Regions from separate parts of the Schinkia azotoformans genome, predicted to be linked through region 1. Evidence: predicted binding sites of a transcription regulator. Region 1 holds the regulator's gene; the other holds the start of a gene.
The links. Region 1 encodes Rex, which represses fermentation and respiration genes when NADH is low (regulators of the CRP and FNR family bind a similar motif). Its sites were predicted from a motif close to TTGTGAAATATTTCACAA; they were not measured.

Region 1 (15,686 bases):
TTAAGAGCTTATCGATATGGCGATGATCTTGAAGCGAGGAGGAAATTACATCTTGCTTCTTGTATGGCAGGAGTTGGGTTTACAAATGCATCTTTAGGTGTAAACCATAGCTTGGCTCATGCTGTGGGAGCCCAATTTCATCTATCACACGGCAGAAGCAATGCGATTTTACTTCCTTATGTAATTCAATTTAATGGAGGATTATGTGATGGAGGCTATCAAACTTCTAGAGCTGCTGAGCGTTATACAGAGATTTCTAGATTTCTTGGTCTGCCTTGTTCAACTCGTGAAGAGGGGGTGGTTAGTCTTTCAACGGCTATTAGGGTCTTAAATAGTAAATTGGGTATTCCGCTGACTTTTCAGGCTTTAAACATTGAAGAACGCTTATATGTGGGAAAAATCCCCGAACTAGTAGAAAGTGCACTGCAAGATATATGTACAACGGGCAACCCTATAACAGTAAGTGAGGCAGATTTCGTAAACCTCTTAAACTGGGCTTATAAGGGAAATGAATTGAAATAAAAGTTTTATAGATTAGGGTGATCGAAACTTGAGTCTTTTAGATACAGTCAAAGAATCCGGCATTATTGGAGCAGGTGGTGCCGGATTCCCTACTCATGTGAAACTGGCGGCAAAAGCAGAATATATACTTCTTAACGGCGCTGAATGTGAACCGCTGTTAAGAGTCGATCAGCAATTGATGGAACTATATCCCGATGAGGTCATTAAAGGTTTTGAAGCTGCCAGAAGGCTTGTAGGGGCAAGGAAGGCGCTGATTGGCATTAAAGGAAAGCATCAAGAAGTCATTTCTATTCTAAAAAAACGAATTGATGTACTGCAAGTAAGTGGCTTAATTGAAGTCAGAGAGCTTAAGGATATTTATCCGGTAGGTGACGAGCAGGTTTTGGTATATGAGTTGACGGGGAGAATTGTTCCAGAAGCGGGAATTCCACTTCAGGTTGGATGTGTCGTTATTAATACAGAAACAGCGTTAAATATTTACCGTGCTTCCCAAAATGAGCCTGTTACCGAAACATATATAACTGTTGCAGGAGATATACCTAACCGCTTAACCGGAAAGGTGCCAGTGGGTACACCTATCATAGATGTATTAAAGCTAAGCGGTATCGAAAGCTTTGATGATTATGCCATTATCGATGGCGGTCCGATGATGGGAAACGTCATGAACAGCTTAGATGGATATGTAACCAAAAAAACAAAGGGATTTATCATCTTAAAAAAACAGCATAATCTTATTAAAAGGAAAACGCTCAGCATGAAACAGTCATTGCGAGTTAATAAGACCTGTGAGCAATGCCGCATGTGTACTGATATGTGCCCTCGTTATTTACTTGGTCATGACATGCAGCCACATAAGATGATTAGATTGGTAAATTACGGAATAGACATTGTTGAAGACCAGAAGATGGCCTCGCTTTGCAGTCAGTGTAATTTGTGTGAGTTATTCGCATGTCCAATTGATATTTATCCACGGACTGCCAATCTGTATCTTAAACAAAAATTAGCAGAACAAAATATTCGATATAGTCCTGTTGCAACAGAATTTACCGCGCGCAAAAGTCGTGAACATCGTTTGGTTCCAAGTAAGCGCCTAATAGCGAGGTTGGGATTAACGAATTTTGATAAACCGGCTCCTTTGACGAAAGTAACAATAGAACCTGAAATTGTTTATATTGCAAAATGCCAGCATGTTGGCGTTCCGGCTATACCAGTTGTTGCAATTGGTGATTATGTGAATGCCGGACAGCTGATTGGGAAAATTCCCGAAAACAGTATGGGGGCTGCAGTTCACACCAGTATAGCTGGAACGGTTGTAGAGATTACAGATGATTATATTGCAGTAAGGAGAGACTAATCGCATATGGCAAAAGCAATTGGAATAGTTGAACTTGTAAGTATTGCGCGTGGTATCTATACTGCAGACCAGATGATCAAGGCTTCCGAAGTGGAAATTGTAACGGCTGGTTCCAGCTGCCCTGGCAAATATATTGCCATTGTCCACGGAGATGTTGCTGCAGTAAAGGAATCAATAGAAATAGGAGAACGTGTCGCAGAAGAATATTACGTTGATTCTATGATTATCCCTAATGTTAGTCCTGAGTTATTTCCGGCAATTTCTGGGGTCACAATGCCAGAGAGAATTCAAGCTGTTGGAATAATGGAGTCTTTCTCTATCGCGACGATGATCTTAGCCGCAGATGCCATTCTAAAGGCTGCCAATGTACAAGCAATTGAATTGCGTTTGGGAAATGGAATTGGCGGGAAAGCATTCTTCACATTTACCGGTAGTGTAGCAGCCGTCGAAGCGAGTATTGAAGCAGGAAAAGAAATAGCAGAAGAAAAAGGTTTACTTGTAAATGCAGAGATCATTCCATCTCCATCTGACAGACTGATACAATGTCTGCTCTAGGATGTTATGTTAAAGCAACATTTCAGAATTGTTGATTATTAAATCAATCATAAATAATTAAAGGGAATGGAGAGATGAAAATGTCAGTTATTTGTTTTGCTGCACCGAGCAGGTATATTCAAGGAAAAGGTACACTAAATGATATTGGTCAATATGTAAAAGTACTAGGTCAAAAACCACTTATAATTTCTGGCGGTACTTCATGGAAAGTCACTGGGGAGACTATCCGCGAAAGTTTAAAATCAGTGGGCCTTGATTTCCATTATGATCAGTTTAACGGTGAGTCTTCTATGAATGAAATCAATCGTTACGTGGAAATGGGGAAAGCAAATTTGGTAGATTTGGTCATTGGTGTTGGTGGGGGTAAAGTTCTAGATACAGCTAAAGCTGTTGCCGATGGACTGAATGTAAAAGTAGTCATCGTTCCTAGTTTAGCTTCTACTGATGCACCAACAAGTGCGTTATCAGTAATATATACTGATGAGGGAGTTTTTGAAGCCTATAAATTCTATAACAAAAACCCTGATCTTGTGCTTGTCGATACTGCGGTTGTGGCAAAAGCGCCTGCGAGATTATTTGCATCAGGTATTGCAGACGCCATGGCCACTTGGGTTGAAGCAAGAGCAACATTAAACAGTAACAGTTCAGCAATGGCTGGTGGCAAAGTAAGTATTGCAGCAAGGTCAATTGCACAGGCTTGTGAAGAAACATTGTTTAAGTATGGGATACCTGCCTACAAAGCTGTACAAAAAGGCGTCGTGACAAGTGCTGTTGAAGCAGTTGTTGAGGCGAATACATTGCTATCAGGCATCGGTTTTGAAAGTGGTGGCTTAGCAGGAGCCCATGCCATTCATAACGGTTTTACAGTGCTGAATGGGGATATTCATCATTTAACACATGGTGAAAAGGTTGCTTATGGTACTCTTGTTCAGCTAGTATTAGAGTTACATCCAGCAGAAGAGCTATATAAGTATATTAACTTCTATAAAGAATTAGGGCTACCAACAACATTAAGAGAATTACATTTAGATAATGTATCGTATGAAGAGTTACTAAAGGTGGGAAAAGCTGCAACACAAGAAGGCGAAACAATGGGTAACCTTTCGCCGGAAATTACAGCCGAGGACGTTGCAAATGCGATTATAGCTGTGGATCAATTGAGTAAATAAGTAGGGAAACTATAAAAAGGAAGGGTATCCATACCCTTCCTTTTTAACTTCTTCGATAGAGGTTTTTTCTTATTCCTCCTACAAAATCAGCTTGAGATTGCTTATAATTGAAAAGTTAAACTTAAACTTAGGAGTTGGATCTGTAACTATGAATAAAAAAGATGTAGCAGATATTCGAAAACAATTTAAGCTTAATAATAATCGAATGAAAATCAAAGATATCTTTAATGTATATGTTATGAAGGAAAGCAGTGAGATTTATCATCAAGAAAGTAAGCCGTTTCAAATGCTGGAGCAAGAACAGCAGGAGTTATTCCTGAGCAACTTCAAAAAGGTTCTTACAGGACAATTGGATGTGAAATTGTTTGAATTAAAGTTTCAACGTGAAGCCGAGGACCATACACAGCTTCTTCTTTATGATGGTTTGCAAGCGGGTGATGTAGAGGACTGGAAGGCACAAATGCTAGTAATCGTCGAGAAAATGTTTAAAAGTGCACAGCATACGGAAGATATGGTTGCAACCTTCATTCGCTGCGAATATTTTAAACCTACGAAAAAGAAAAATGAAGAAGCAGAAGTGAGTGAACAGGACGAAGTTTACTCTCATCAATTCATTCTCTGCAGCATCAATAAAACGATGCAGCCGAAAAAGACGCTTATGTTTGATTATGTGGAGAGAGTATTTAAATATAGTGTAATCGTAGATCCAATCATTAACCTTGCTTCACCAGTCGCAGGCTTTTTGTTTCCATGCTTCACTGATAATTCAGCAGATGTCAATCACATTTTGTACTGTGCTGAAAAAGCAAATCAACCTGATGAGGATTTTATCGAGAATGTATTGAATGGTGAAGAGATTATAACCGCGCAAGAGGATAAAGCGATTTTCGAAGAAATCGTCAAACAAGTCGTCGGGGACCAAGTTGACGCGTCAACCCTTGCAAATGTTTATGAAGAAATTAACCGCATCATTGATGAAAATGAAGAGGAAGAAACGCCAAAATTGGACTACAAAGACGTTGAACGCGTTTTAAAGGTGAGTGGAGTAGAGGATGTTAATACGGAAAAAGTAGAAACAGCTTTTCAAAAAGTCATTGATGATGAAAAGCACGAATTTAAAGCAAGCAGTATCGTCCCAAATTATAATACGAAATCGATTAAAATCCAGACTAAGGTCGCAAATATTTCAATCAGCCCTCAAGATTTGAAGTATGTTAAACAAGTCAACTATAGCGGTAAGCGTTGTTTACTAATTGAAGTGGATGAAGATACGGTGATTGAGGGCTTTACATTGATTCCGGAAACATTTTAAAAGTTGTTCAATGGCCCATTGAACGTGCCCGAAACACGAGAAAAAACCTAAAATGGGCATGTTTCATTATAGACAGCCCCTATTGAGCCAATTGTTGTTCAAACTCAGCGTCTTGCTCAAATGCTTGAAGTATTTTATTTTTAATTTCCTCATACAAAATAGGAGCATAAAGGGACCCAACTGTGAGAAATCTGTCTTTTCGAGAATCATACACAGCGATGGATCGAATGGTCCAATCGCTTTCCTTTTCTAAAGTAGCTTTAAATAAACGACAATACTTCGGCTCATGCATATTTTCGAAGCAAACCTCAAGTATTGTCCGTTGTTCGTCCTTTTGAACCTTTGTAATAAATATATTTTTCATTTCTATGTATGTAGACATGGCTAAGAATCTCCTTTATCAGCGAGGATATTCCTACTATTTCCATGTGCACTGCTAAATATAGCATCTTGAATAGATCATCTTCAAAATAGTTATCTTAAGACTAAGGAGATGATCAATATGTCACGTAATAGTGAAAGTCAACGTACGCAGGCAACTCCACATTTTGATGGGGAAGCGGAAAGCATCATTAACGGTCCTTTAAGAAGTGCTTCCATTGATCCGTTTGCACCGTTTTATAGAAAACATCATCCCAGTACTGAATCTCAGCTTTTGTCAAGTTAAAATTTCAAAGACGATTACAATAATGCACATACTATTTTTAAAAAAATCTAGACTTATTTTGGATGTGGACAGAGTTTATCCACAGCTCAGAGATGTGGTGGATAACTTCAACAAATTCCGACATAATGGGTTCCGTAGGTGTTCATAAAAATTGTGGATAATTCGATATTTTTCTGTGGATAATGTTAATAACTTTGTGGAGTGCCTGAAAAAAGTGAGTTTATCTGTGAATAACACTGTGGATAGTGTGAATACATAAAAAAAATACCCACATCTGGAAGAAATGGATTTGACAAAATTCCACAAGAAAAAACGTCCAGAAGAATTTTCTCTGAACGTTAATCCTGTAGAGTTTCCCATTCTTCCATCAAGAGTTCGAGATGGTCATGATATTTTTCGTTTTCACTAGTTAACTTGGCTGCCTTCTCATAGTCTTGATAAACTTCAGGGTCACATAATAGTTCATCATTTTCAGCGACTTTCATTTCAATTTGTTCAATTTGTTGTTCGATCTCTTCAATTCGACGTAGGCGCTGGCGATCTTTTCTTTTCTGTTCTTTGTCTTGTTCATATTTTGCCTTGTCCGATTCCGGTGGAGTTGTTTGCACCACTTTTGATGAGGATTGTCCTTCATTTTCAAGCTGTGCCAATTCTTCCATTTCCGCTTTTTTATTCACATAATAATCATAATCACCCAAGTACGACTCCAGTCCTTCTGTGGATAACTCAATCACTCTTGTAGCCAACCGATTTATAAAATAACGGTCATGAGATACAAACAGAATCGTTCCAGGGTAATCGATTAAAGCATTTTCTAGTATTTCTTTGCTATCCAAATCCAAGTGGTTCGTCGGCTCATCGAGAATTAATAGATTTGCCTTCTGCATCATCAGTTTGGCGAGTGCTAATCTTGCCTTTTCACCGCCACTTAGCGAAGAGACTATTTTTAAAACATCATCACCACTAAATAAAAAATTCCCTAATATCGTTCGAATTTCTTTTTCCTGTCTTAATGGATATTCATCCCATAGTTCATGTAAGACTGTTTTATTGGAAGTCAAGTTTGCCTGCTGCTGGTCATAATAGCCAATCGTAACATTGGACCCGTAGTTGATCGTGCCAGTAAGGATCTCAAGCTGCTTAGTAATCGCCTTAAGCAATGTGGACTTTCCAATTCCATTCGGCCCAACTAAGGCAACACTTTCTTCACGCTTAAGCCCGAAGGATACGTTTGTAAGAATCGGCTCCTTTCCTTGATAGGAAACGGTTAAAGAATCCACCATTAACACATCGTTGCCGCTTTGTCTTTCAATATCAAAGGAAAATGAGGCTGACTTTTCATCTCCAAGTGGGCGGTCCATTACTTTCATTCTTTCAAGCTGCTTCCTACGGCTTTGTGCCCGTTTTGTTGTTGACGCTCTTGCAATATTTTTTTGGACGAAATCCTTTAATTTTGCAATTTCCTCTTGTTGCTTTTCGAAAGACTTTAGTTCCTGCTCGTAAACGGCTGCACTTTGCTCTAAATATTTACTATAGTTTCCTACATAGCGGCGACAATTCGTCCGTGATAATTCATAGACTTGAGTCACAACTTTATCTAGAAAATAGCGGTCATGGGAGACGATTAGTAGAGCACCAGGATAACCTTGCAAATATTGTTCAAGCCAGCCCAGCGTTTCAATATCCAAATGGTTCGTCGGTTCATCAAGAATTAATAAATCCGGCTTTGTTAAAAGCAGCTTAGCCATTGCCAAGCGGGTTTTTTGACCGCCGCTTAAGGTTGCAATCGCTGTCGAATAATCAAAATCACCGAAATTAAGCCCATGTAAAACCGTTCGGATGTCAGCTTCATACTGATAGCCGCCTTCATCCTTGAAGGTTACTTGCAGTTCGTCGTATTCTTTTAATAATTTTTCGTATTTTTCGGTATCATCTAAATAGGAAGGATCACCCATTTTTGTTTCCAGTTCACGCAGCTTCTTTTCTTTTATTTGAAGATGGTGAAAAACAGTCAACATTTCATCCCAAATAGAAAGACTAGATTCCAAGCCGGTATCTTGAGCAAGATAACCGATCATTAAATTTTTTGGCTTAATGATTTCGCCGCCATCATACGACATTTGTTCTGAGATAATTTTCAATAAAGTAGATTTCCCTGCTCCATTTCTTCCAACTAGAGCAATTCTATCTTTTGATTGTACTTCTAATTTAATATTAGATAAAATAAGATCAGCACCATAATATTTCGTAAGTTGGTTGACTTGAAGTAGTATCATATCGGTTCACCTCTTCAAATCATAGTTTAGCTTATACAATGTCAAACGAGCAACAAATCTCCTTTTTTGACAAAAATAAATATCATCCTAAACTTTTTTGTATTAAAATATGTGTAAGTCGGGAGATGAATGAAGAATGTCCTTTACTCATTTTAATGAAGAAGGCCGTGCGAAAATGGTCGATATCACTGAAAAAAATGAAACTACTCGTACTGCCATTGCCCATTCTAGCATACAAGTAAATGAAGAAATCTATACAAAAATAAAAGAAAATAAAATGAAAAAGGGCGATGTATTAGCTGTTGCTCAAGTAGCCGGAGTGATGGCAGCCAAGAAAACATCCGAATGGATTCCGATGTGTCATCCATTGATGCTAAAGGGTGTGGATATTTCTTTTTCATGGGAAGAGAAAGCCCCTGAGTATATTTTACATATCGAAACAACTGTTAAAACAAAGGGAAGCACAGGTGTCGAGATGGAGGCTTTAACAGCAGCAACTGCTACAGCGTTAACGGTTTATGATATGTGTAAAGCCGTAGATAAAGGAATGATTATTGGCCGAACATATTTAGTTGAGAAAACTGGAGGAAAAAGCGGAGATTTTCGGAGAAAGGAAAATATTGATTAAGGAGAACGGGGGTATGGTATGTCTTTTGATAAAAACAAAATACCGCAAGCGACTGCTAAACGCTTGCCGTTATATTACCGGTTTATAGCGAATTTACATGCTTCAGGGAAACAGCGTGTTTCCTCAAAAGAATTAAGTGATGCGGTAAAAGTAGACTCAGCCACAATTCGCCGTGATTTTTCTTATTTTGGTGCCCTTGGTAAAAAGGGTTATGGGTACAATGTCAATTATTTATTGTCCTTCTTTAGGCAGACGTTAAGCCAAGATGAAGTGGTGAAGGTGTGCTTAATCGGGGTAGGAAATTTAGGAACCGCCTTTTTGCATTATAATTTTATGAAAAACAATAATTCCAAAATTGTGATGGCATTTGATGTTGACCCAGCGAAAGTCGGCACAGATATCGGAGGTGTTCCAGTTTATCATTTAGATGATTTAGAAAGCAAAATCACAGGTGAATTGGAAGTTGCCATTTTAACCGTTCCTGTACAGGTATCCCAGCCAATAACGGACCGCCTCGTTACGTCAGGAATAAAAGGAATTTTGAATTTTACACCAGCAAGACTGAATGTCCCGGAAGATATTAGAATTCATCATATTGATTTAGCAGTTGAGTTGCAGTCATTAATTTATTTTTTAAAACATTACCCATTAAGTTAATAATTTTATGGGTTGCCCCGGAAAGTTTGCTCAAAAGTACACATGGAAAAACGGCTATCTCTATTTTGAGGCAGCCGTTTTATGATTTTCTTTTTTTAATCATTCTTTTATATAAAATAAATCGAATAGCTGTTGAAAAGTCGAAGGTTGCAATCATCATTAACAGTATCGTAGAAAAGTTCCAAATTGTCTCTTTAGCGCTTTGGATCGCTAAATATGTAAAGAGAGCACCCATCGCCCCATAAATGAGTGCCATTGTATAAGGTGAAGTTCTCATTGTAAAAACCCTCCAACGAAGCTTTGCACCTGTTCATATTGCTTCTGCAGCTTCTCCATATCATCTGCAAATAGGATGCGTACCAACACAACAAAGGTATTCATGGAGACGTGGGCAACAATCGGAACCAGAATTCTTTTTGTTTTAACATAAAGAAAGGAAAACACAAGCCCCATTGCTGTATAGATGATGATATGTGTAAAGTCAAAATGGACAGCTGCAAAAATTAAAGAACTAATGATAGCGGCAATCCAAAAGTTAAATCTTGTATATAAACTGCCAAAGATAATCTGCCGAAAAATAATTTCTTCGAAAATTGGCCCTACTACTGAAGTAACAATAATAAAAATCGGTGTTTGCATCGCGATTTCTACTAAAATCTCTGTGTTTTCAGAGCCCATTTTGATTCCAAGTATCATTTCAATTTGTGCAGCAATAACCTGTGCTAAAAACGCTAAAAAGATCCCGGAAATCGCCCAGCCTGCTGCACGAGTTCTTGATACTCGATTGTTAGTATTATGACGGGCTTTGATGTCTGGCAATAACAACAAAATAACTACTAATAAACCGCCACTAAAGCTTATGACCGTCCAAATGGCCACCGCATCATCCTTTGAGATCCCATTTCGAAGCAGCAAGTCCACACCAAACAAGATCCCCGAAAATTGTACAAAAATATACATTAATATAGTAAGCAAGTATCTGCTTTTCAATGTTATACCCCTTTATGTTTAATCAGATGAACCACTCTTGTATTTTAACATAATTATTTTAAAACCAATAAAAAGATGATTGGTTTTTCAACATTTCGTTAATAATGTTCAGGGAGGTTAATTTTTACAAAAAAAATATAGTTTTTACTTGCAAAAATCTAGTTAATTATTTATTATAATAAATGTGTTAGCACTCAGCATTAATGAGTGCTAATAATTAAAATACTTAAAATTTATCTTAGGAGGGTGTTTCACTTGTTAAAACCATTAGGTGATCGTGTTGTTATTGAGCTTGTTGAAGCAGAAGAAAAGACTGCAAGCGGTATTGTTTTACCAGACACTGCGAAGGAAAAGCCGCAAGAAGGTCGTGTTGTAGCTGTAGGAACTGGCCGTGTATTAGATAACGGTGAGAAAGTTGCTTTAGAAGTTAAAGAAGGCGACCGCATCATTTTTTCTAAATACGCTGGTACAGAAGTGAAATATGAAGGTAAAGAATATTTAATTATTCGCGAGAATGATGTTTTAGCAATTGTTGGCTAAGTGGTCTTGAACGCGGAATGATAGAGTTACGAAGTGTGCAAAGACCCACTTTACTTTCATTTTTCGTGAGATAGATCTACTAGTCTTTTTACATAGTAGATCACCCTTGTCTAATAGAATTAATAAAAAAAATCAGAATCCTGCTGATTAATAATTTTGAGGAGGTACTACTTAAATGGCTAAAGAAATTCAATTTAGTGAAGATGCTCGTCGTGCGATGCTACGTGGTGTAGACGCATTAGCAAATGCAGTTAAAGTAACACTTGGACCTAAAGGACGTAACGTTGTATTAGAGAAAAAGTTCGGTTCTCCATTAATTACAAATGATGGTGTAACAATCGCAAAAGAAATCGAATTACCAGATGCATTCGAAAACATGGGTGCAAAATTAGTTGCTGAAGTAGCTAGCAAAACAAATGACATTGCTGGTGACGGTACTACGACTGCAACTGTTCTTGCTCAAGCATTAATTCGCGAAGGCTTAAAGAACGTAACTGCTGGTGCGAACCCAATGGGCATCAAAAAAGGGATTGAAAAAGCAACTCAAGCTGCTGTTGAAGAATTAAAAGCGATCTCTAAGCCAATCCAAGGTAAAGAATCCATCGCTCAAGTTGCAGCGATTTCAGCTGACAATGATGAAGTAGGTCAATTAATTGCTGAAGCAATGGAGCGCGTTGGTAACGACGGCGTTATCACAATCGAAGAATCTAAAGGCTTTACAACTGAATTAGAAGTAGTAGAAGGTATGCAATTTGACCGCGGCTACTCTTCACCATACATGGTAACAAATTCAGAAAAAATGGAAGCTGTTCTTGAAAACCCATATATCTTAATCACTGATAAGAAAATTGCTAGCATTCAAGAAATCTTACCAGTATTAGAACAAGTAGTTCAACAAGGTAAGCCATTATTAATGATCGCTGAGGATGTTGAAGGTGAAGCACTTGCAACATTAGTTGTTAACAAACTTCGCGGAACATTCAACGCTGTAGCTGTTAAAGCTCCTGGCTTTGGTGACCGTCGTAAAGCGATGCTAGAAGATATCGCTATCTTAACAGGTGGTCAAGTCATCACTGAAGATATCGGTTTAGATCTTAAAGCTGCAACGATTGAGCAATTAGGTCGTGCTTCTAAAGTTGTTGTAACAAAAGAAAATACAACAATCGTAGAAGGTGCTGGTGAATCTGCTACTATTTCAGGTCGTGTAAACCAAATCCGCAAACAAATGGAAGAAACAACTTCTGAGTTTGATAAGGAAAAATTACAAGAACGCTTAGCTAAACTTGCTGGTGGCGTAGCTGTAATCAAAGTTGGTGCTGCTACTGAAACTGAATTAAAAGAGAAGAAACTTCGCATCGAAGACGCTCTAAACGCTACTCGTGCAGCAGTAGAAGAAGGTATCGTTGCTGGTGGTGGTACTGCTTTAGTTAACGTATACAATAAAGTATCTGCTCTTGAATTAGCAGGTGATGAAGAAACTGGTAAAAACATCGTATTACGTGCATTAGAAGAGCCAGTTCGTCAAATCGCAGCTAACGCTGGTTTAGAAGGCTCTGTAATCGTTGAGCGCCTTAAAAATGAAGCAGTTGGCATTGGTTTCAATGCGGCAACTAACCAATGGGTAAACATGGTTGAAGCTGGTATCGTTGACCCAACTAAGGTTACTCGTTCAGCATTACAAAATGCAACATCTGTAGCTGCTATGTTCTTAACAACGGAAGCAGTAGTGGCTGACATCCCTGAAAAAGAAGCTCCTGGAATGCCTGACATGGGCGGAATGGGCGGCATGGGGATGATGTAATCCCTGCATAGCCGGGCATGAAGTTTTATAAAAAAGTAAAGACTACTCCCTATTTGGTTATAGGGAGTAGTCTGTTTTGTTGTAAATGTGCTTATTGAATAAAACTTGTAGAAAAAAGTTAAAGCCGATTCAAAATGAGGTTTAGCAAGGCGGTTAAGGAAAGCACTATATACATAGCGGATATTGTTAACCACACGGCATGTTTTTCGATATCTGCATTTGGGTCTTTAGCGACTTTTTTTATTAACAATATTAGATTTATACAAAAAACAATTGCGAAAATTGGATTTATTAGGAAACTGAATTGAATCAAAAATAATATCATAAATCACCAACTTCCCCCAAAAGTTTTACCGTTTATCTATCCTCTTAATCATCCTGAAGAGGACCAAGTCTTTATGATTGAAAATTTTTTAGCTTTTGCTTATTGCGTAAATATTTTTTACTTCAATCTAGAAAAAACATAGAATCAAATTTTTTTTGGTAGTTGATTGTATTGAATGTTTCGGTCGTTATATAGTGAGCGCCTCTTCTGTATGATAGTGATTTTTCGAGAATCACACGATACCTACGAACGAGACGCCTTCCGTTTTTACAAAAATTAAATTGTCAAGCGGGATAACAGATAGATGGATCTTAATCTCATTAAGTTCAACAAATAGTACTTGTTTTATTGGAGCGAAAGTTGAACAATTATTATAAAGGTTGCCACTTTTATATTTTGGTTTCTTGCAAGAGCCTTAAAAGCTAAGTTTAATAATTATACATTCTTTTACCACGTTTTACTTTGATAATCAGTAGTTTCATTATATTCCGTGCCAAAATAGAAGTTCATTGGTTTTAATTTACCATTATTTCTTGATAATTCAAAAACAGGGTTACTAATGTTTATTGTAAGTACCTGGTGTCCACATGTTCCATAAAGGGCTTCTGCTGGTTCATTAGATTTAGTAAATTGGAATTTTATGAACATATAATCGGAATTTACCGGATAGTCTGGTTTTGCGAGATTTTGTACTTTAGTTACACCACCTAAGAAATAATTAAATCCAGAAGACCAATTTGTAGTAGTTGCACCCTGAGATGTTGTATAGGTGTAAAAACCAGTTGCAGTACCATTAGTTACTACACCATTTTGTATAACGATACCAACAACGTCCTTCATTCTCAAAGACGGACTAGTCAGCCATGTAAAAGTTCCAGAAGCTTCAGCTGTTTTCCCGTCGCTTTTTATTTAAAGACTCGCCAAAGACGGGTATCGTGTTCACCAATCTTACGTGCAACTGCCACAACTGGCATTTCACCCATCAACGACAGTAGATGGTGTTCAAAAAGCATGGAAAATCCAGCACCTGGGCGTGCCCAATCAATGATAACGGTGCGTATTTTTCCACATGATTCACATTTAACCCTTGGCATTCTTGCATGTAGTATGGTTTGATATTGCCAGAAATCTAGGTGCCTCCAAGTACGGTCCTGATCTTGAATGTCATGAACTTTACAACCTGAGGTCCCACAATTAGGGCACGAAAATTCGGCACCTTTTCTATATTCAATATAAATGTGTAGTGTTTTCTCATCTTTAGTTAGCTCATGGTGGAAAACATACCATGGCTCAGGTATTTCCAAGGCGATTTCAAACACATTGTAATCTTCATGAAAATCTTTCATATCACTATCAGCTCCTAGGTATTTTAATAGATTAATACCTAGTATTGACAGTTATATAAGATTTTAGACTAAATACTAAATAGCGAGGAAGCAACCCATACCGCAAAAATTCCTCTTCCTCAACATAACCGCTTGCAATAGCTAGTTTTCTAGCAAACAACTGAGAAATTCTCGTAATCAACAATTATCACCTTCCACCTATTTTCCAATTTGTATTAATTCTACAACATTCAACATATTATTCAATAGATTTGGGATAAACCCCCCGAAATCGGGGATAAATTCCTGTATTTGCGGGATGAATTTGAAAAACAATTAATCTGAGAATCTGAATCGGCATTTATCCCGGAAATGTGGGGATTTATCCCGATTTTTGATGAGTTTGTCGCAAAAATATTGTAATTATTGGAATATTTTATATGATTGCAGTTGAAAGGAGGGAAATAATAAATGTTTAAATAACATACACACGTAGTTAACTACTGAATAAATTTAATTGGATTTTTGAAACAATAATTTTAATTTTTAGGGAGGATTTTATGTTTAAAAAGAAGAATGTGTTATCATTATTTATGATTTTATTTTTTGTACTAGGATTTAATAATTTATTCGCTGATGCAGCAGCAATAGAGGGCTTAAAAGAATCGCAAAAAGAACATTTGAAACAATTAGGTTTTACAGAGGAAAACATAGCATCAATGACAATTGATGAATATCAAGATTTTAAATATGCTATTCCAGCGGAGCCGTTTGTTCAAGAAGAAACATTTTATAAAGTTATTTCAAATCTCGAAGGTGAAGTAACAGGTGTTGAAGAATATAATGAAAAAGATGCTCTAAAATTGATGGAGCTGGAAGAAAGAATGATAACACCTTTTGCAATAAACACCGAAGAAACTAGTTGGATGTCTATGACTACAACTAGTACGAAACTTACGAATGGTAGAACTCTGTTGCATAATAATTTTACATGGTTAAAGAATCCTAATGTTAGTTTATCTGACATGGTTGGATTAACTTACAATGATAGTGTTGTAATCGAACCTAATACTATTAAATTCTCTTATAAATATACAGACGGTTTAGGTGAGCACACATTGGGCTATAAATCTTTGTCTAAAAATGCCCAAGGTATAGCTGCAATATTTAACTTAAAAGGAATTGGAACAAATGCGGGTACAAGTAATCATCATGGTTATATAGCAGTAGAAGTATCTAAGGGTAATACTAATGATATATCAGCGAATGCCTTTGGTCATTACACACATACAACATTAACTTTTAGTATAGATGTGTCCATTAAAACAGGGGATATTGGGCTAGGTATGGCAACAGCTGAAACAAAAATGACTAATACCGCAATTAAATTTAATTTCTAAGATTTCTTATTTTAGGGTGATTATATGATTGATTTTATTATAGCAGCATCATTCTTATTGAATCCATTATTAGCTTTTGTCTTCAGTTTAAATTTATGTATTTTGATTATTAGAGTCTCTAAAGATGAATATTCGAAAGTTAAAGCAAATATTATTTGGATTTGT
Region 2 (15,686 bases), on a different contig from region 1:
ACATAATAAAAGAATAAAATGTGGACAAGTACCACCGGTGTCACAACTGATGCCCCAATATAATTTTTTCTCAATAATTCTAAAACTCCATGGACGTGCATATGTTATACAAGCACGTCTGAGGGGGAAAGACGATGGGAATAACAGAACTAATTGGGGAGATCATAACGCTCTCCATCATGGCAATAGCTCTTGGAATGGACGCCTTTTCGTTAGGCTTGGGAATGGGTATGATTCGACTCCGTTTAAAGCAAGTGTTCTACATAGGAATCACAATCGGAATTTTTCATGTAATAATGCCGCTCTTGGGGATTGGCCTCGGGCGCATGATTTCTGTTCATTTCAGTGGCATTGCTTCCTATATTGGCGGTGCACTTTTATTAATTTTGGGTCTACAGATGGTCGTATCATCTTTTAAATCGGGGCAGCAAACTCTTGTTACACCAATTGGATTTGGTTTAATTATTTTCGCGCTAAGTGTCAGCCTGGATAGTTTTTCGGTTGGTTTAAGCCTCGGGATATTTGGTGCACGGACAGCTGTAGCCATTTTTCTTTTTGGATTTTTCAGTATGGTCCTAACATGGGTGGGCTTGCTGCTCGGCAGAAAGGTTCAGACTTGGCTTGGGTCGTATGGCGAAGCCCTTGGTGGCAGTATCCTCCTCGCATTCGGGTTGAAGCTATTATTGCCATTTTGAAATTTACATGCTTTTTTTTAAAAAATAATGCACAAGGGATTTTAGCATGGAATCCTTTGTGCGTTTTTAATTGCTTTAGGTCATGCCAATTGATGAAGCTCAACCCTAGTCCTTATTTTGAACTTTTTTCGATTATTTTAATTAAATGATATTAGAAGTGGCCGGTTTGCTTTATAATATATAAATATATGGTAAAACTTTATGAGTGAAGGAGGGAGCTGCTTGCATAAAATTCTATTTATTTGTACGGGGAATACATGCAGGAGCCCGATGGCCGAGGCTATTTTTAAGCATAAAACGAATAATCGTTTTGAAGTAAGATCAGCTGGCATTTTTGCGCACGATGGGAGTTCAGCTTCCGCTCATTCAATTGAAATTTTAAAAAATCAATCTATACCAATTGATCATAAGTCGAAGCAGCTTACAACAGAGCTTGTTGCCTGGTCAGATTTAATTTTGACAATGGGAAATAGTCACAAGCAATTGATCCAGCAGCGCTATCCGAAGGCGACCGAAAAGGTTTTTAGTTTAAAAGAGTACGCCCTGAATAGGAAAGCTGATATTGCTGACCCATATGGTGGCTCATTGAATGACTACGAAAAAACTTTCAATGAAATTGAAGAGGCTATTCTTAAGCTTATTGAAAAATTGGACAATCAGGGTGAAGCAGATCAACATTAGACTTCCCACCAAGCCCTGATTTTTTTCTTATATAAAAATAATGTTTTGTGGAGATTAAAGGAGAAACAGTTCTGTACGAATATCGGGAGGCCATAATGCAGAGAAAATACAAGTTTAGCTTACGCATGAAAGTAGTAGTTTTCATCACCATTGTTTCAATTATAACCTATTCAACAAGTGCATTTTTCATATACTTCTTATATGATTATGCGAAAGATTTTATCTCAATTAGCGAAGAGATGTTTACAATTATCACCTTGTTGTTAGGAATTATTTGGTCGGGAATTCTTGCCTATTTTGCTGCTGGTTTTATCGTCAAACCGCTGCAAATTCTTGAAGCAGCCGTCTATAAGGCCGCTGGCGGTGATATTTCTGAGGATGCGAAGGTGTCAAAATCGGACGATGAAATTCGTTCTTTAGGACTTGCTTTTAATAACATGTTAAAATCATTGAGAACAATGGTTATCAATATTGAGCAAAACTTCCAAAGTACGAACCAAAATGTGGATCGTATTTCTGAAGCGTCAAAAACAGCAGCTATTCAAGCTGAGGCTATTTCGTCAACGCTCGAGGATATTGCAAACGGTGCGGAGCGCTCAGCCAGCGCGATCACATCAACGGTTGAATCGATTAATACGGTTACGGAAATTTCCCAGGAAGTATTAAAACATGCAACTGATTCTCAAGCGGTTTCCGCGAATATGGTTGTTTCTTTGGAAAATAGTAAAAAAGTCATTCGTTCGCTAGTCCAAGAAATTGAACTACTTGCAAAAGAAAATCAAGCATCGTTGGCGGTAGTTCAACGACTGGAGAAAAATGCGAAGGAAATTGAAAATATCATTTCATTAGTCGGAGATATCGCTGAGCAGACAAATCTCTTGGCGCTCAATGCTTCGATTGAGGCTGCACGTGCGGGCGAGCATGGCAAAGGTTTTGCCGTTGTAGCCGAAGAAGTTCGTAAATTAGCTGATGAAAGTAGACAAGCTGTTCATGGAATTTCCGACTTAGTTGGGAATATTCAAGTAGAAGTTAAAAATGTCGTTACCCAGATTCTTGAGCAAGTTGACACTGCTAATAAAGGTGCCGATAAGGGTATTGAAACGAATGAAGCGATTGAACAAATGACAGTGTCTGTTCATCAAATGGAGGAAGCTGTTCAACAAATTGCTGTTTTTGCCCAAAAACAAATGAGCTATATTCAAGATACATCGGCTCAATCAGAGGAAGTGGCAGCTATTGCCGAGGAAACTTCTGCGGGGTCTCAGGAAATTTCTGCAACGACGACTGAGCAGGCAGCGATGATTGAAGATATTGCAATTATTGCAGGTCAATTATCAGACCAAGCACAAACATTGAAGCAAACAATTAACCAATTTCAATTAGGAGGCAAATAAAATGAAAGTAGCAATCGCATCAGATCATGGTGGGATCCATATTAGAGCGGAGATTATAGCCCTAATGCAAGAAATGGGGATTGAGTATGAGGATTTCGGCTGTGAATGCAGCAACTCCGTAGATTATCCCGACTATGCAATTCCGGTCGCGGAAAAAGTCGCAAGCGGGGAGTTCGACCGCGGCATTTTGATTTGCGGAACAGGAATCGGTATGTCCATTTCAGCAAATAAGGTAAGAGGCATCCGTTGTGCGCTCGTTCATGACGTATTCAGTGCAAAAGCAACACGTGAGCACAATGATAGCAACATCCTCGCAATGGGTGAACGCGTAATTGGTCCAGGCTTGGCTAGAGAAATTGCAAAAACATGGCTCACAACCGACTTCGAAGGCGGCCGTCATTTAAATCGAATTACAAAAATTACAGATTACGAAAAAAAATAACAATGTAGTAGGATGGGGACCGTCTCGTCGACGACTTCCTCTCCCTCGAACGAAACATTCAATCTGGTTAGCAGGTGTATGCAAAATACCTGCTATTTTTGTATGCGAGCTGTGCCGCGGGGGGGGCGGGTTCTCCGTCCCAGATTGTGTAAGGTGGACGAGCCATGGGGTCGGTCCCCGCGTCCCAGCACATATCATCCAAGAAAGGAGCCCTTAAAAGTGGAAATAGATTTAAAACTTATAAAAATACAGCTTGAAACCGTGCTCGCAGACCTTCAGGCAGTGGCAAACCTTACATCAGACCACATCCTGGTCATTGGGTGCAGCACAAGTGAAGTCATCGGCAAACGAATTGGAACATCCGGAATGGACGAAGTTGCGAAAACAATTTTCTCAGTATTTCAAAATTTTAAGCAAAAAACAGGTGTACAGCTAGCATTCCAATGCTGTGAGCATTTAAACCGTGCCCTAGTCGTTGAAAAAGAAACCGCACAGCAAAAGCGGTTCGAGCCAGTATCTGTCATTCCGGTCAAAACAGCGGGAGGGGCAATGGCAACATACGCCTATAGACATTTTCAAAACCCGAAAATGGTAGAATTCATAAAAGCTGATGCCGGCATTGATATTGGTGACACATTTATTGGAATGCATATTAAGCACGTAGCGGTTCCAGTTCGTGGTAAAATAACAGAAATTGGACAAGCTCACGTTACGATGGTTCGGACAAGACCGAAGCTTATCGGTGGAGAGCGAGCAGTTTATTCGGATATAGAAGCGAACATTTCCTGCGAAAGCTAAAATTTTTTGGGTTTTTTATTAAAAATAAATATGTTACAATGGTTTACGAACATTAATATTCGGATTTTATCAAAAATTAATATATATATCTTAGGAGGAAAACATGGAACATTTAAAATCGCAAGACCAAGAGTTATATCAAGCAATCCAAGACGAACTTGGTCGTCAACGCAATAAAATTGAATTAATTGCGTCAGAAAATTTCGTAAGTGAAGCAGTAATGGAGGCACAAGGTTCTGTTTTAACAAACAAATATGCAGAAGGCTATCCTGGTAAACGTTACTATGGCGGCTGTGAGTATGTGGACGTAGCAGAAGATATCGCAAGAAATCGTGCGAAGCAAATCTTTGGAGCAGAGCATGTCAATGTTCAGCCACACTCAGGTGCACAAGCGAACATGGCGGTTTACTTCACAATTTTACAAACAGGGGATACAGTTCTAGGAATGAACTTATCACACGGAGGACATTTAACACACGGAAGTCCTGTTAACTTCAGTGGAATTCAATACAACTTTGTTGAGTATGGAGTCGACAAAGAAACACAACAAATCGATTATGAAGATGTTTTAGCAAAAGCTAAAGAACATAAGCCGAAATTGATCGTAGCAGGCGCAAGTGCATATCCTCGTGAAATTGACTTTGCGAAATTCCGCGAAATTGCTGATGAAGTGGGAGCTTACTTAATGGTCGATATGGCTCACATCGCTGGTCTTGTGGCAGCCGGCCTGCACATGAATCCTGTACCATACGCTGATTTCGTAACAACAACTACACATAAAACATTACGTGGACCACGTGGCGGTATGATTTTATGTAAACAAGAATTTGCTCAAAAAATTGATAAAGCAATCTTCCCTGGAATCCAAGGCGGTCCATTAATGCACGTAATCGCAGCAAAAGCTGTTGCATTCGGTGAAGCACTACAAGACAGCTTTAAAGAATATGCCGGGAATATTAAAGACAACGCAAAACGTCTTGGAGAAGGCCTGCAAAAAGAAGGCTTAACACTAGTATCAGGCGGTACAGACAACCACTTATTATTAATCGATGTAAGTAAATTAGGATTAACAGGAAAAGTAGCTGAAAAAGCATTAGATGATGTCGGCATCACTGTTAACAAAAATACCATTCCATTCGACCAAGAAAGCCCATTTGTAACAAGCGGTATCCGTATTGGTACAGCTGCAGTTACAAGCCGCGGTTTTGGTCTAGAAGAAATGGACGAAATTGCATCAATCATTGGCTTAACATTAAAAAATGTAGATAACGAAGAAAAATTGGCTGAAGCAGCGAAGCGTGTAGAAGATTTAACTTCAAAATTCCAATTATATCCGAATCTATAATTAATAAGAGCCATGGGGTCGGGATCTATGTCCCGAATGAGGTCAGAGGGTCGGGACCCTCTGGCTCACCGCCCCATTGACCCACCGTCAAGGTAGCCTGACGCCCCATCAACCCTTCACTGCTTCCGAAAGACAATCATCCCGATAATCATAGGAATAATCATAAGCAGTCCCGTTGTTAAAGAGGGGATTGGTATCTTCGTAGCATAAATTGAGCCGAATTCACCTAAAAATCCGCTTATTATAAAAGGAATCGCCGTTTTTGTTTTATTTGCTCCCACCTTTGCATAAAACCAAGAATCCCATACCGCATAGACATAGAAACCCGGATAAAATAACAAACCATCGTAAATAACTGCCTCCAGTGCTTGTTGATGAAACCCGTTAAAATCAAGGTGAATGGCCTTGTTTATATTGGCAGACGCATTAACGTAATGTTCTAGTATTACAAAGAAAATCCCTTTTATAAATTGCCGATTATATATTTGGCCAAACCCTGGCATAAGCATTGAAAATAGAGCTGAAATAACCCTCATTAGCAAAGTTCCTTTATTCATTACTTCTAATTTATTATTTACAAGTAATTTACAGTTTATTCCAAGCAGTTGCAATACAGTGTAAAGGAATTTTAAACTATAAGTAAAAAACTGTGATAAAATTATAAAAATCAGGGGTCCGGGGGTGAGTATTTGAAAAAGCAGCCTTTTCTTTTTTTAATTGGAGGTATTTTTTCTTTAATGATTGCAATGGGAATCGGGAGATTTACATATACGCCAGTACTACCGTTGATGCAAAATGCGATTGGCTTCTCTGACGCCATGGCTGGGTACCTGGCAACAAGCAATTACGCTGGATATTTGGTCGGGGCATTCATTACAAGTGTCGTACCATTGAACAACAATCGGACGTTCCTTCTAAGACTAAGTCTAATTATTAGTATCTCAACAACTGCCATTATGGGTTTATCACATTCTTTTATATTCTGGTTTATCCTTCGTTTTCTATCGGGTGTGGCAAGCGCTTTTGTATTCGTGTTGGCCTCCAGTATTGTTTTAGACAAACTGGCTGCCAGAAACAAAACAAATTGGTCTGGTTTTTTTTACAGTGGTGTAGGGTTTGGAATTTTCACTACAGGATTGTTCACGCCAGCTCTAAACCGCTTTTTCCAGTGGGAAGGTGTATGGGTTGGGCTCGGAATTGTAGCAGCTATTCTAACACTCTTTGTTTGGATTCTGCTCGTAGATTATCCTAATTCGATTGAAAAAACAAATAATCAAGTAGTCAGAAACCAGGTGCCACCCGCTAAATGGCTTCCATGGTTAGTTGCGGCTTACGGTTTAGAGGGCTTGGGCTATATTGTAACAGGAACATTTATCGTTTCTTTTGCTGAAAAAATGTTGCCAACCAGCAGCGCTGCAACCTTTATCTGGATGATCGTAGGCTTGGCTGCCATCCCGTCATGTGCAATTTGGTCATTGATTGGAAAAAGGTGGGGACTTATAAAATCCTTGATTTTTGCGATGGTATTACAATCTCTCGGCATCGCACTACCGGTGATGTGGATGTCGGCAACTAGCTTAATGATCAGTGCCGCACTATTTGGTGCGACATTTATGGGTATCACCACCCTGGCAACAACTATCGCGCGTCAAATGAATCTATCCAATACGAGCCGACTTATTGGCTATATGACGGCCATTTATGCAATCGGCCAAATGATCGGACCAACAATTGCAGGTCTTTTATCATCGGTCACACATAGCTTCAACTCGGCATTAATAGGGGCGGCAGCGGTTGTATTCCTCGGAGCATGCCTAATTATGAATGGAATTAAATTTGAGAAAAAAACGGCTCAAGAAGTTGAGTGGGAGAACGTACAATCCAACAGCAACTAAAAATTTTTATATAATCAAAATTACTCCAAAGTCGATTTCTAAGTAAATCGGCTTTTAAATTTTTGTTTTTGTACCAGCCCGCTACGCAGTTGCAGCGTCAGTTTTATTTTTTCGAACTATCCCAATTTTCTTTTATATCTATTTTAGCCGATGACTTTTCCCAATTCACTTGTCTCTATTACTATTTTCTTATACAATTTACTAGATAGACACAATTTGACCAAAGTAGGCAAATTTTTTAACCTTATTCGGCAATTTTTTTTATGCGACGAGTAATCGCAGGAGCAGAATTCTCTTAATTCCATAACTGGTGGCGGGATGTGCTTTTTTCGGCCATCATAGAATCCACATAATTTGTCCAAATATGTCAACTGTGCTGCCCTCATTCTTTTTTGAAATAAAAGCAATGTCTTTCAAAAATATAAAAATGGGCAAAATACATAATGTGAAAATGAGAAAAGGAGACGGTAAGATGGGAAAAATTCATGTTTTTGATCATCCGTTAATTCAACATAAGCTTACAATGATTCGTGACAAAAATACGGGTACAAAAGAATTTCGCGAGCTGGTAGACGAAATTGCTAGTTTAATGGCTTTCGAAGCAACACGTGACCTTCCACTTAAGGAAGTAACCGTTGAAACACCAGTAGCAACGGCTAAAGCAAATGTGCTTGCAGGTAAAAAGCTGGGTCTAATTCCAATTTTACGTGCAGGTCTTGGAATGGTAGACGGTATTTTAAAGCTGATTCCGGCTGCAAAGGTTGGTCATGTTGGTCTATACCGTGACCCTAAAACGCTAATGCCTGTCGAATACTATGTGAAGCTTCCATCTGACATCGAAGAGCGCGAGTTCATCGTTTTAGATCCAATGCTTGCTACAGGAGGCTCAGCTGCTGCTGCGATTACTTCTTTAAAAACACGCGGTGCCACTCATATTCGTTTAATGTGTGTCATTGCTGCTCCTGAAGGTGTTGAAGTGGTTCAAAAAGAACATCCTGATGTTGATATTTATATTGCTGGATTAGATGAAAAATTGAATGACCACGGCTATATTGTTCCAGGTTTAGGAGATGCGGGAGACCGTCTTTTCGGAACAAAATAATCGCCGTTTACTATGCACATGCCACTCAATAGTAGTGGCAAGTTGCTTATTTAGCCCAAAATACCTTGGTCGCTTTGTTCGGAACAATTAATTGGAGTGAATAAAAATGTCAAAACGAATTAAAGTTTTAACGACTTTTGGAACTAGACCGGAAGCGATTAAAATGTGCCCGCTTGTGCTGGAACTGGAAAAACGCCCGGAACAGTTTGAATCCATTGTTGCGGTAACAGCTCAGCATCGCCAAATGCTCGATCAGGTTTTAGAAATTTTTAATGTAAAACCTGATTACGATCTAAACATCATGAAGGACCGCCAAACACTTATCGATGTGACAACTAGAGGGCTTGAAGGTTTGGATGCTGTTATCAAAGAGGTCAAACCGGACATCGTGCTTGTTCATGGCGATACGACAACAACGTTTATCGCGAGCCTTGCTGCGTATTATAATCAGGTTTCGGTGGGTCATGTTGAAGCCGGCTTACGGACTTGGAATAAATATTCGCCATTTCCGGAGGAGATGAACCGCCAATTAACAGGCGTGATCGCTGACCTTCATTTTTCACCGACGGAAAAAGCCTTCGAAAACCTTACGAATGAAAATAAAAAGCAAGAGGCAATCTTTATCACCGGAAATACAGCGATTGATGCTTTAAAAACTACGGTAAAAGAAGATTATACAAACGAGGTTCTTGAAAAAGTAAGCGGGGGCAGACTTGTACTTGTGACAGCACACCGTCGCGAAAACCTTGGGGAGCCGATGCGCAATATGTTCCGTGCGATTCGCCGCATCGTAGATGAGTTCGCTGATGTTCAGGTCATTTACCCTGTCCATATGAATCCTGCTGTACGTGAAATTGCTGGTGAAATTTTGGGCGGACATGATCGCATTCAATTAATTGAACCGCTTGATGTGATTGACTTCCATAACTTTGCCGCTCGTGCTCATTTAATTTTGACCGATTCCGGCGGCGTTCAGGAGGAGGCGCCATCGCTTGGAGTTCCAGTTCTTGTATTACGCGACACGACGGAGCGTCCAGAAGGAATCGAAGCCGGCACATTGAAGTTGGCCGGAACAGATGAGGATACAATCTATCGTTTAGCATCCGACTTGCTTACAGATCAGATTGAATATGAAAAAATGGCAAAAGCTTCGAACCCATACGGAGATGGAAAAGCCAGCGAACGCATTGCTGAAGCCATCCGCTACCATTTTGGTCAAATCGAACAACGCCCAGAAGCATTTTTATAATAGAAAAGCGGAAGCGCCTTGCTCATCGCCGTACAAACTGGAGGGGCTTCGACTGAGATAAAGGAAACTTGAATTGCGTTAGCAATTCTTAGTTGACTTATCGTAGGGAGGAGACCTGAAGTTTGCTAGGCGATAGGCGCTGGAGCTAGACAATGTTGAGTGGGACATGGGGCCGGGTTCTCCGTCCCACAATTACTTTTGCTTAATAATGCGCTTAAGAATGAAAGCGTTTTAACAGAGAAGAAAAAAACCACACAAAAAACCTGTTTCAAAAAAATGGCTAATGGTGTTTCATTGCAGTTGCCAAGTAGTTGGATTTTGCAAAAAATTTGCTATATATAATAGGAAGAAACTCGAAATAGGTACACAGGAAATTATATGTTCCTTATAAATTATTATTTTATCTTTGAAAAGGTCAACTTTACTACCCTCGCTCTACTAACTATATTTAAAACTATTGATACAGTCCAAAAACCTTGTCACACTCCGATTAATAAATTTTTACATAAAAATACCATTATAGTGACACAATAATCGATTAAGGAGTGTGGTGCTATAATGCTAAAAACTATCATTAGTTTGACCCTCGTCAACCTGCTTTTATCAAGTCAACTTACGCATACTTATGCACATCAAATCCATACGAATGTTCCGAAAATAAAACCAATTAAAATAAACGTAACCCCTCCAGAAAAGAATCAATCCAAAAAGTTCATCATTGAAGTTGAAGACCAAGAAGTACTTAAGAAAATAAAAGCCAATTATCCAAATGTAAAACTAGACAAGGTGTTTGATACGGTCCTTCAAGGTGCATCGATTGTTGGAACCGAGGAAGATATTGAAAAAATAAAACGGCAGCCCGGGATTAAAGAGGTGCATCATACAAGTACCTATAAAGTCGAGCTTGATCAAAGTGTGCCTTTCATCGGTGGAATGCTTCTCCGCGGTGAATTCGATGAGAAGGGTCGGCGCCTGACAGGTAAAGGTGTGAAGGTCGGTGTTATCGATACGGGCATTGATTATACTCATGGAGATTTGCAACGAAATTATCAAGGTGGGTTTGACCTTGTCGATGAGGACGAGGATCCGATGGAAACGGTGAAAAGCCAAGGGGAGGCTACCTTGCACGGATCACATGTGGCTGGAATCATTGGTGCCAACGGAAAGTACCTTGGGGTAGCACCCGATGCTGAAATTTATGCCTATCGTGCGCTCGGTCCGGGTGGTGTCGGAACATCCGATCAAGTCATTGCCGCCATTGAAAAAGCGGTCGAGGATGGAATGGACATTATTAATCTATCGCTTGGCAGCTCAGTCAACGGTCCGGATTATCCGACGAGCATGGCACTCGATAAGGCGGTGGAAAAAGGAGTTATTGCGGTAACTTCAAATGGAAACTCCGGCCCTGGGTTGTGGACGGTGGGCTCGCCAGGCACTTCGGAAAAAGCAATTTCAGTTGGTGCTTCGACTCCGCCGCTTGAGATTCCTGTACTAGAGCTGGAGTTGGTTCCAAACAAAACCTTTATCCTTCAGCCACTTCAAGGCTCCGTACCTTGGAACCTAACGAAAAGCCACAAAATCATTTTCGGTGGATTAGGATACCCAACAGAATTCCCGGATGTCAAAGACAAAATTGTTTTAATCGAAAGAGGAGAAATATCTTTTACGGAAAAGGTTAATAATGCCTATAAAAAGGGCGCGAAAGCAGTGTTGATTTTTAACAATGAGGAAGGAGCTTTTTCAGGAGGACTAGAGGAGGCAATCACGATTCCGGTTGTAGCGCTCACCCGGGAGGACGGACTTTTTATAAAAGACGAACTGGAAAAAGGACATGAGTGGGCGGCGACAAAAATGAGGAAGGTGCAGGACCAATTGGCCAATTTCAGTTCACGCGGTCCGGTTACGCACACTTGGGGAATCAAGCCCGATGTGGTGGCACCGGGTGTGAAAATTAAAAGCACAATCCCGAACGGTTACATTTCATTGCAAGGAACAAGTATGGCTGCACCGCATGTTGCTGGAGCGGCGGCGTTAATCAAGCAGGCTCACCCTGATTGGAATCCAGAGCAAGTAAAGGCGGCGCTGATGAATACAGCAAAACCGATTTTCGATGATGTGGGTCGAATGTACAACCCATACGAGCAGGGGGCCGGTCGGATTCAGGTCGAGAAAGCGGTGGATGCGAAGGTGTTGGTATATCCCGGGTCATTGGCGTTGGGATCGATTGTGCCAAATAGCGGAATGATTGAGAAGTCGGTAAAGATAACGCTAGAAAATAAATCTAGTCAAACTGAAAAAATATCATTCGCCACTCCTAACTTGAAGGAAGGAGTTCACTGGAGGCTGCCTTTATCCTTTTCGTTAAAACCGCTGGAAAAGAGAATCGTGACTGTAGCTGTGACTGTCGATTCGAATAAGATAACGGATGGCATTCACTACGGAAATGTAAAAGTAGAGTCAAGCAGTGATGACGAAATTCTGCTCCCATATCTATTTGTTGTCGGAGATGCGGACCATCCACGGGTTATGGGCTTTTCATTCGAGAAGGAGAGTGGGGCGGATGATGTTTATAAATACGAACTCTACTTGCCAGAAGGAGCGGAGGAATTAGGAGTTGCCCTCTTCGACCCGCTGACTTTAACCTACGTCGGACACCTAGTCCAGGAAAGAAATGTGAACAGAGGTTTACTAGAGGCTGAACTGAAGCGAGACGACATTCCATTCGCCGACGGGGATTACATTTGTATTGTCTATGCAATACAAAACGGCAAAGAAGGAGTGCAACAAAGTAGGATAACCATTGGGGAGGGGAAGTGAATAGAAGGGCTGGCAGTGGTGCCAGCCCTGTGAGGAGGACATTTCCGAACTTCCATGTGTAGAATTATTAAATAAAGGTAATTTAGTGTAATTTCATTATAAAAACGAACCTTTTTCTCACAGATTGGTTGTATTGTTATGAAAAAAGCATATTAAATTAACGAAAAGCCCTTTTTATGGACAATCTGTTGACCAAATTACCCAAAAAACAGGTTTAAAGCTGGGTGGAAGGGGGAAAGGGTACTCTGGGGAAAGCGATGATAGTACAGCGGCAGTGAGGTACCACCGACCAGTTCCCAACGTCGAAAATACCTCTCACAGGGCACTGAAGGGGCTGCTTCCGAAATTTTGACATATATGTGACGATTTTCACTTAAAATGGATTGACATTAAAAGTGCCCTATTGTATGCTAAAAAAGGTGTGAAAAGGGAGCAAAATATGTATATATTTGTCAGTGAATTGAAAAAACTTTAGCGGAAGGAGTGTTTTTCCTTGCGTGATGAGAAACGGCCTAGAAATCCTTATAAGGCGATGGCGCTTATGTCCGCCATTTCTGCCCAATTGGTTGGCTCAATCTTAATAGGTTTATTTTTAGGAAAATGGCTGGATGCCGAGTTAGGGACGCTGCCATTATTTTTAATTTTAGGTCTATTTCTAGGATTGGCGACTGGCATCTATAGCATGTTACAGCTTATCAAGAAGTTCAATGTGAACGATGATCAAAAATAAACATATTCTCACCCAAAGCCTTAAGCCATCTTAAGCCTAAGCCTTGAAAAAAGGGAGACATGATGAATATTAAAGAATACAAGCAAATTTTCATCAGAGAACTTAAGATTATTATTAATCTACTAGCAATATTTGTGATAGGATGGGGCTTTACGCCATACCCTCACATTTTTTTAGGGCTAATACTGGGAACTCTTATCAGTACATACAATTTATGGTCGATGCATAGCAAGGTTAACCGAATGGGACAAACCATCGTCGACAATGCGAACAAAAAAGAAGATGAAAAGAAAAAGAGAGTCAAGTCTCTTGGATCTTTGAACAGACTAGCAGCTGCCGCGCTGGCAGTTCTTATCGCAATGCGCTACCCGGAAACGTTTAGCCTAGTAGCCGTGATTATAGGATTAATGACAAACCATTTCGTCATTATGATAGATTTTCTTTTTCAATCCATCCGGAAAAACTGAAAGAGAGGTGAAACAATTTGGAACATGGTGCTCCAATAGTAACATTTTTAGGACTTCAATTTAATTTAGCCAACGTCCTTATGATCACAATTGCTTCAATTATTGTATTTTTACTTGCAACTGCTGGCGCAAAATCCTTACAACTCCGCCCAACTGGGATGCAAAACTTTATGGAGTGGGTTTTGGACTTCGTCAAAGGGATCATCGGGAATACAATGGACTGGCAAACGGGTGGTCGTTTCCTAACATTGGGCGTAACAATCATTATGTACATCTTTGTATCAAATATGTTAGGTCTACCATTCTCAGTATCGATTGATGGCGTTCTGTGGTGGAAATCACCTACAGCAGACCCAACAATCACATTAACTTTAGCTGTAATGGTCGTAGGTCTATCTCATTATTACGGTGTTAAGTTAACAGGGGCAAAACATTATGGAGGAACATTCTTCGCTCCAATGAAGTTTTTATTCCCACTAAAAATCATCGAAGAGTTTGCAAACACTCTAACTCTCGGTCTGCGTCTCTATGGTAACATCTACGCAGGTGAAATTTTACTAGGTTTACTGGCAGGATTAATGTCAAGTGGTGTCGGCGGTGCAATCGGTGGTATTTTACCGATGCTTGCATGGCAGGGATTCAGTATTTTCGTAGGTACAATCCAAGCATTTATTTTTACAATGTTAACAATGGTTTACTTGTCTCATAAAGTGAGCATGGACCATTAATATAAAAACTCTATTATAATAAAACTTTTCATAGGAAAAAGGGAGGACTTTTAAATGAATTTAATAGCAGCTGCAATTGCGGTAGGTTTAGCGGCACTAGGTGCTGGTATTGGTAACGGTCTTATCGTTGGACGTACAGTTGAGGGAATCGCTCGTCAACCAGAACTTCAAGGTAGACTTCAAACTACAATGTTTATCGGGGTTGCGTTAGTAGAAGCATTACCGATCATCGGGGTAGTTATCGCGTTCATCGTAATGGGCCAAAACGCTTAATAAAAAGAACCCATACAACAGCAAATTAAAGCATCAAGGATCATGGACCTTAGTTCATAATGGCGAAAGATCGATCTAAGCGAGATCCTTCGCCATTCCTTTATGGGGACCTAGTTCCAAGACTAATCACGAACTTAATTCGGAGTTTTTCGAGAAATTTCATCTAAAAATTCAACCGAAAAAGCATTCCGATTAAAACTAGAAACAAAGCTAAATCGCATTATTCATTTTCATGATGAGTAGGCACGTATTGAAAGGAGTGAAATACAGTGTCATTAGACTTTTTAGTATTAGCATCAGCTGGTGCGCAAGGTATTAACACAGGTGATATCGTTTTCCAGCTTGCATCGTTTATCATTCTATTACTTTTACTTCGTAAGTTTGCATTCGGCCCATTAATGGGAATTATGAAAAAACGTGAAGAGCATATTGCTAACGAAATCGAAGCAGCAGAAAAAGCTCGTCAAGAAGCCCAAAAGGTTGCAGCACAACAAGCTGAAGCACTTAAAACAGCACGTCAAGATGCTGCTGAATTAATCGAAAACGCTAAGAAACTTGGCGAGCAACAACAAAAAGATATTATCGAAGCTGCTAAAGTTGAAGCAACACGTCTAAAAGATGCTGCTGTAAAAGAAATACAGCAAGAAAAAGACCAAGCTATTTCAGCTTTACGTGAGCAAGTGGCTACATTATCAGTACTAATTGCATCTAAAGTTATTGAAAAAGAGTTAAATGAACAAGATCAACAAAAACTGATCGATGAGTACATCAAAGAGGTAGGCGAGGCACGATGAGTCAAAATGCTGTCGCTGGTCGCTATGCCGTCGCTCTTTACCAATTAGCAAAAGAACGTAACGAATTAGAGCAATTAGAACAAGAATTACAGGTTGTCGAAAAAGTAGTGGCTGAAAATCCACAATTTCTTACAATCTTAAAACATCCAAAGATTGCAAAAGACACGAAAAAAGCGCTAGTAAAAGAAGTATTCAAAGATGCCTCACAAACTGTAATCAACATGATTCTTCTTTTAATCGATCGCAAACGTGAAGAAATCCTTCTAGAAGTGGCTG

Region 2: a site for Rex is predicted at 12,776-12,793, ahead of P9E47_RS04355 (AtpZ/AtpI family protein). Genes of this name have one in related genera too.

The regions. Positions count from the first base shown of each region.
Region 1 is NZ_JARSMD010000034.1:335-16,020, reverse strand. It holds gene P9E47_RS19560 (1-propanol dehydrogenase PduQ) at 1-522, shown strand, start outside; gene P9E47_RS19555 (4Fe-4S dicluster domain-containing protein) at 551-1,876, shown strand; gene P9E47_RS19550 (BMC domain-containing protein) at 1,883-2,431, shown strand; gene P9E47_RS19545 (glycerol dehydrogenase) at 2,512-3,600, shown strand; gene P9E47_RS19540 (DUF4317 domain-containing protein) at 3,749-4,912, shown strand; gene P9E47_RS19535 (hypothetical protein) at 4,992-5,294, opposite strand; gene P9E47_RS19530 (hypothetical protein) at 5,415-5,579, shown strand; gene P9E47_RS19525 (ABC-F family ATP-binding cassette domain-containing protein) at 5,918-7,855, opposite strand; gene moaC (cyclic pyranopterin monophosphate synthase MoaC) at 7,992-8,483, shown strand; gene P9E47_RS19515 (redox-sensing transcriptional repressor Rex) at 8,502-9,140, shown strand; gene P9E47_RS19510 (YdiK family protein) at 9,220-9,417, opposite strand; gene P9E47_RS19505 (CPBP family intramembrane glutamic endopeptidase) at 9,414-10,130, opposite strand; gene groES (co-chaperone GroES) at 10,386-10,670, shown strand; gene groL (chaperonin GroEL) at 10,846-12,471, shown strand; gene P9E47_RS19490 (hypothetical protein) at 13,244-13,642, opposite strand; gene P9E47_RS19485 (transposase family protein) at 13,702-14,142, opposite strand; gene P9E47_RS19480 (hypothetical protein) at 14,682-15,521, shown strand.
Region 2 is NZ_JARSMD010000008.1:68,084-83,769, forward strand. It holds gene P9E47_RS04295 (L-threonylcarbamoyladenylate synthase) at 1-17, shown strand, start outside; gene P9E47_RS04300 (manganese efflux pump MntP) at 135-695, shown strand; gene P9E47_RS04305 (low molecular weight protein arginine phosphatase) at 918-1,376, shown strand; gene P9E47_RS04310 (methyl-accepting chemotaxis protein) at 1,472-2,770, shown strand; gene rpiB (ribose 5-phosphate isomerase B) at 2,772-3,212, shown strand; gene P9E47_RS04320 (TIGR01440 family protein) at 3,432-4,010, shown strand; gene P9E47_RS04325 (serine hydroxymethyltransferase) at 4,114-5,355, shown strand; gene P9E47_RS04330 (hypothetical protein) at 5,472-5,891, opposite strand; gene P9E47_RS04335 (YbfB/YjiJ family MFS transporter) at 6,045-7,250, shown strand; gene upp (uracil phosphoribosyltransferase) at 7,723-8,352, shown strand; gene wecB (non-hydrolyzing UDP-N-acetylglucosamine 2-epimerase) at 8,459-9,601, shown strand; gene P9E47_RS04350 (S8 family serine peptidase) at 10,160-12,418, shown strand; gene P9E47_RS04355 (AtpZ/AtpI family protein) at 12,951-13,148, shown strand; gene P9E47_RS04360 (ATP synthase subunit I) at 13,208-13,615, shown strand; gene atpB (F0F1 ATP synthase subunit A) at 13,633-14,343, shown strand; gene atpE (F0F1 ATP synthase subunit C) at 14,398-14,616, shown strand; gene atpF (F0F1 ATP synthase subunit B) at 14,886-15,410, shown strand; gene P9E47_RS04380 (F0F1 ATP synthase subunit delta) at 15,407-15,686, shown strand, end outside.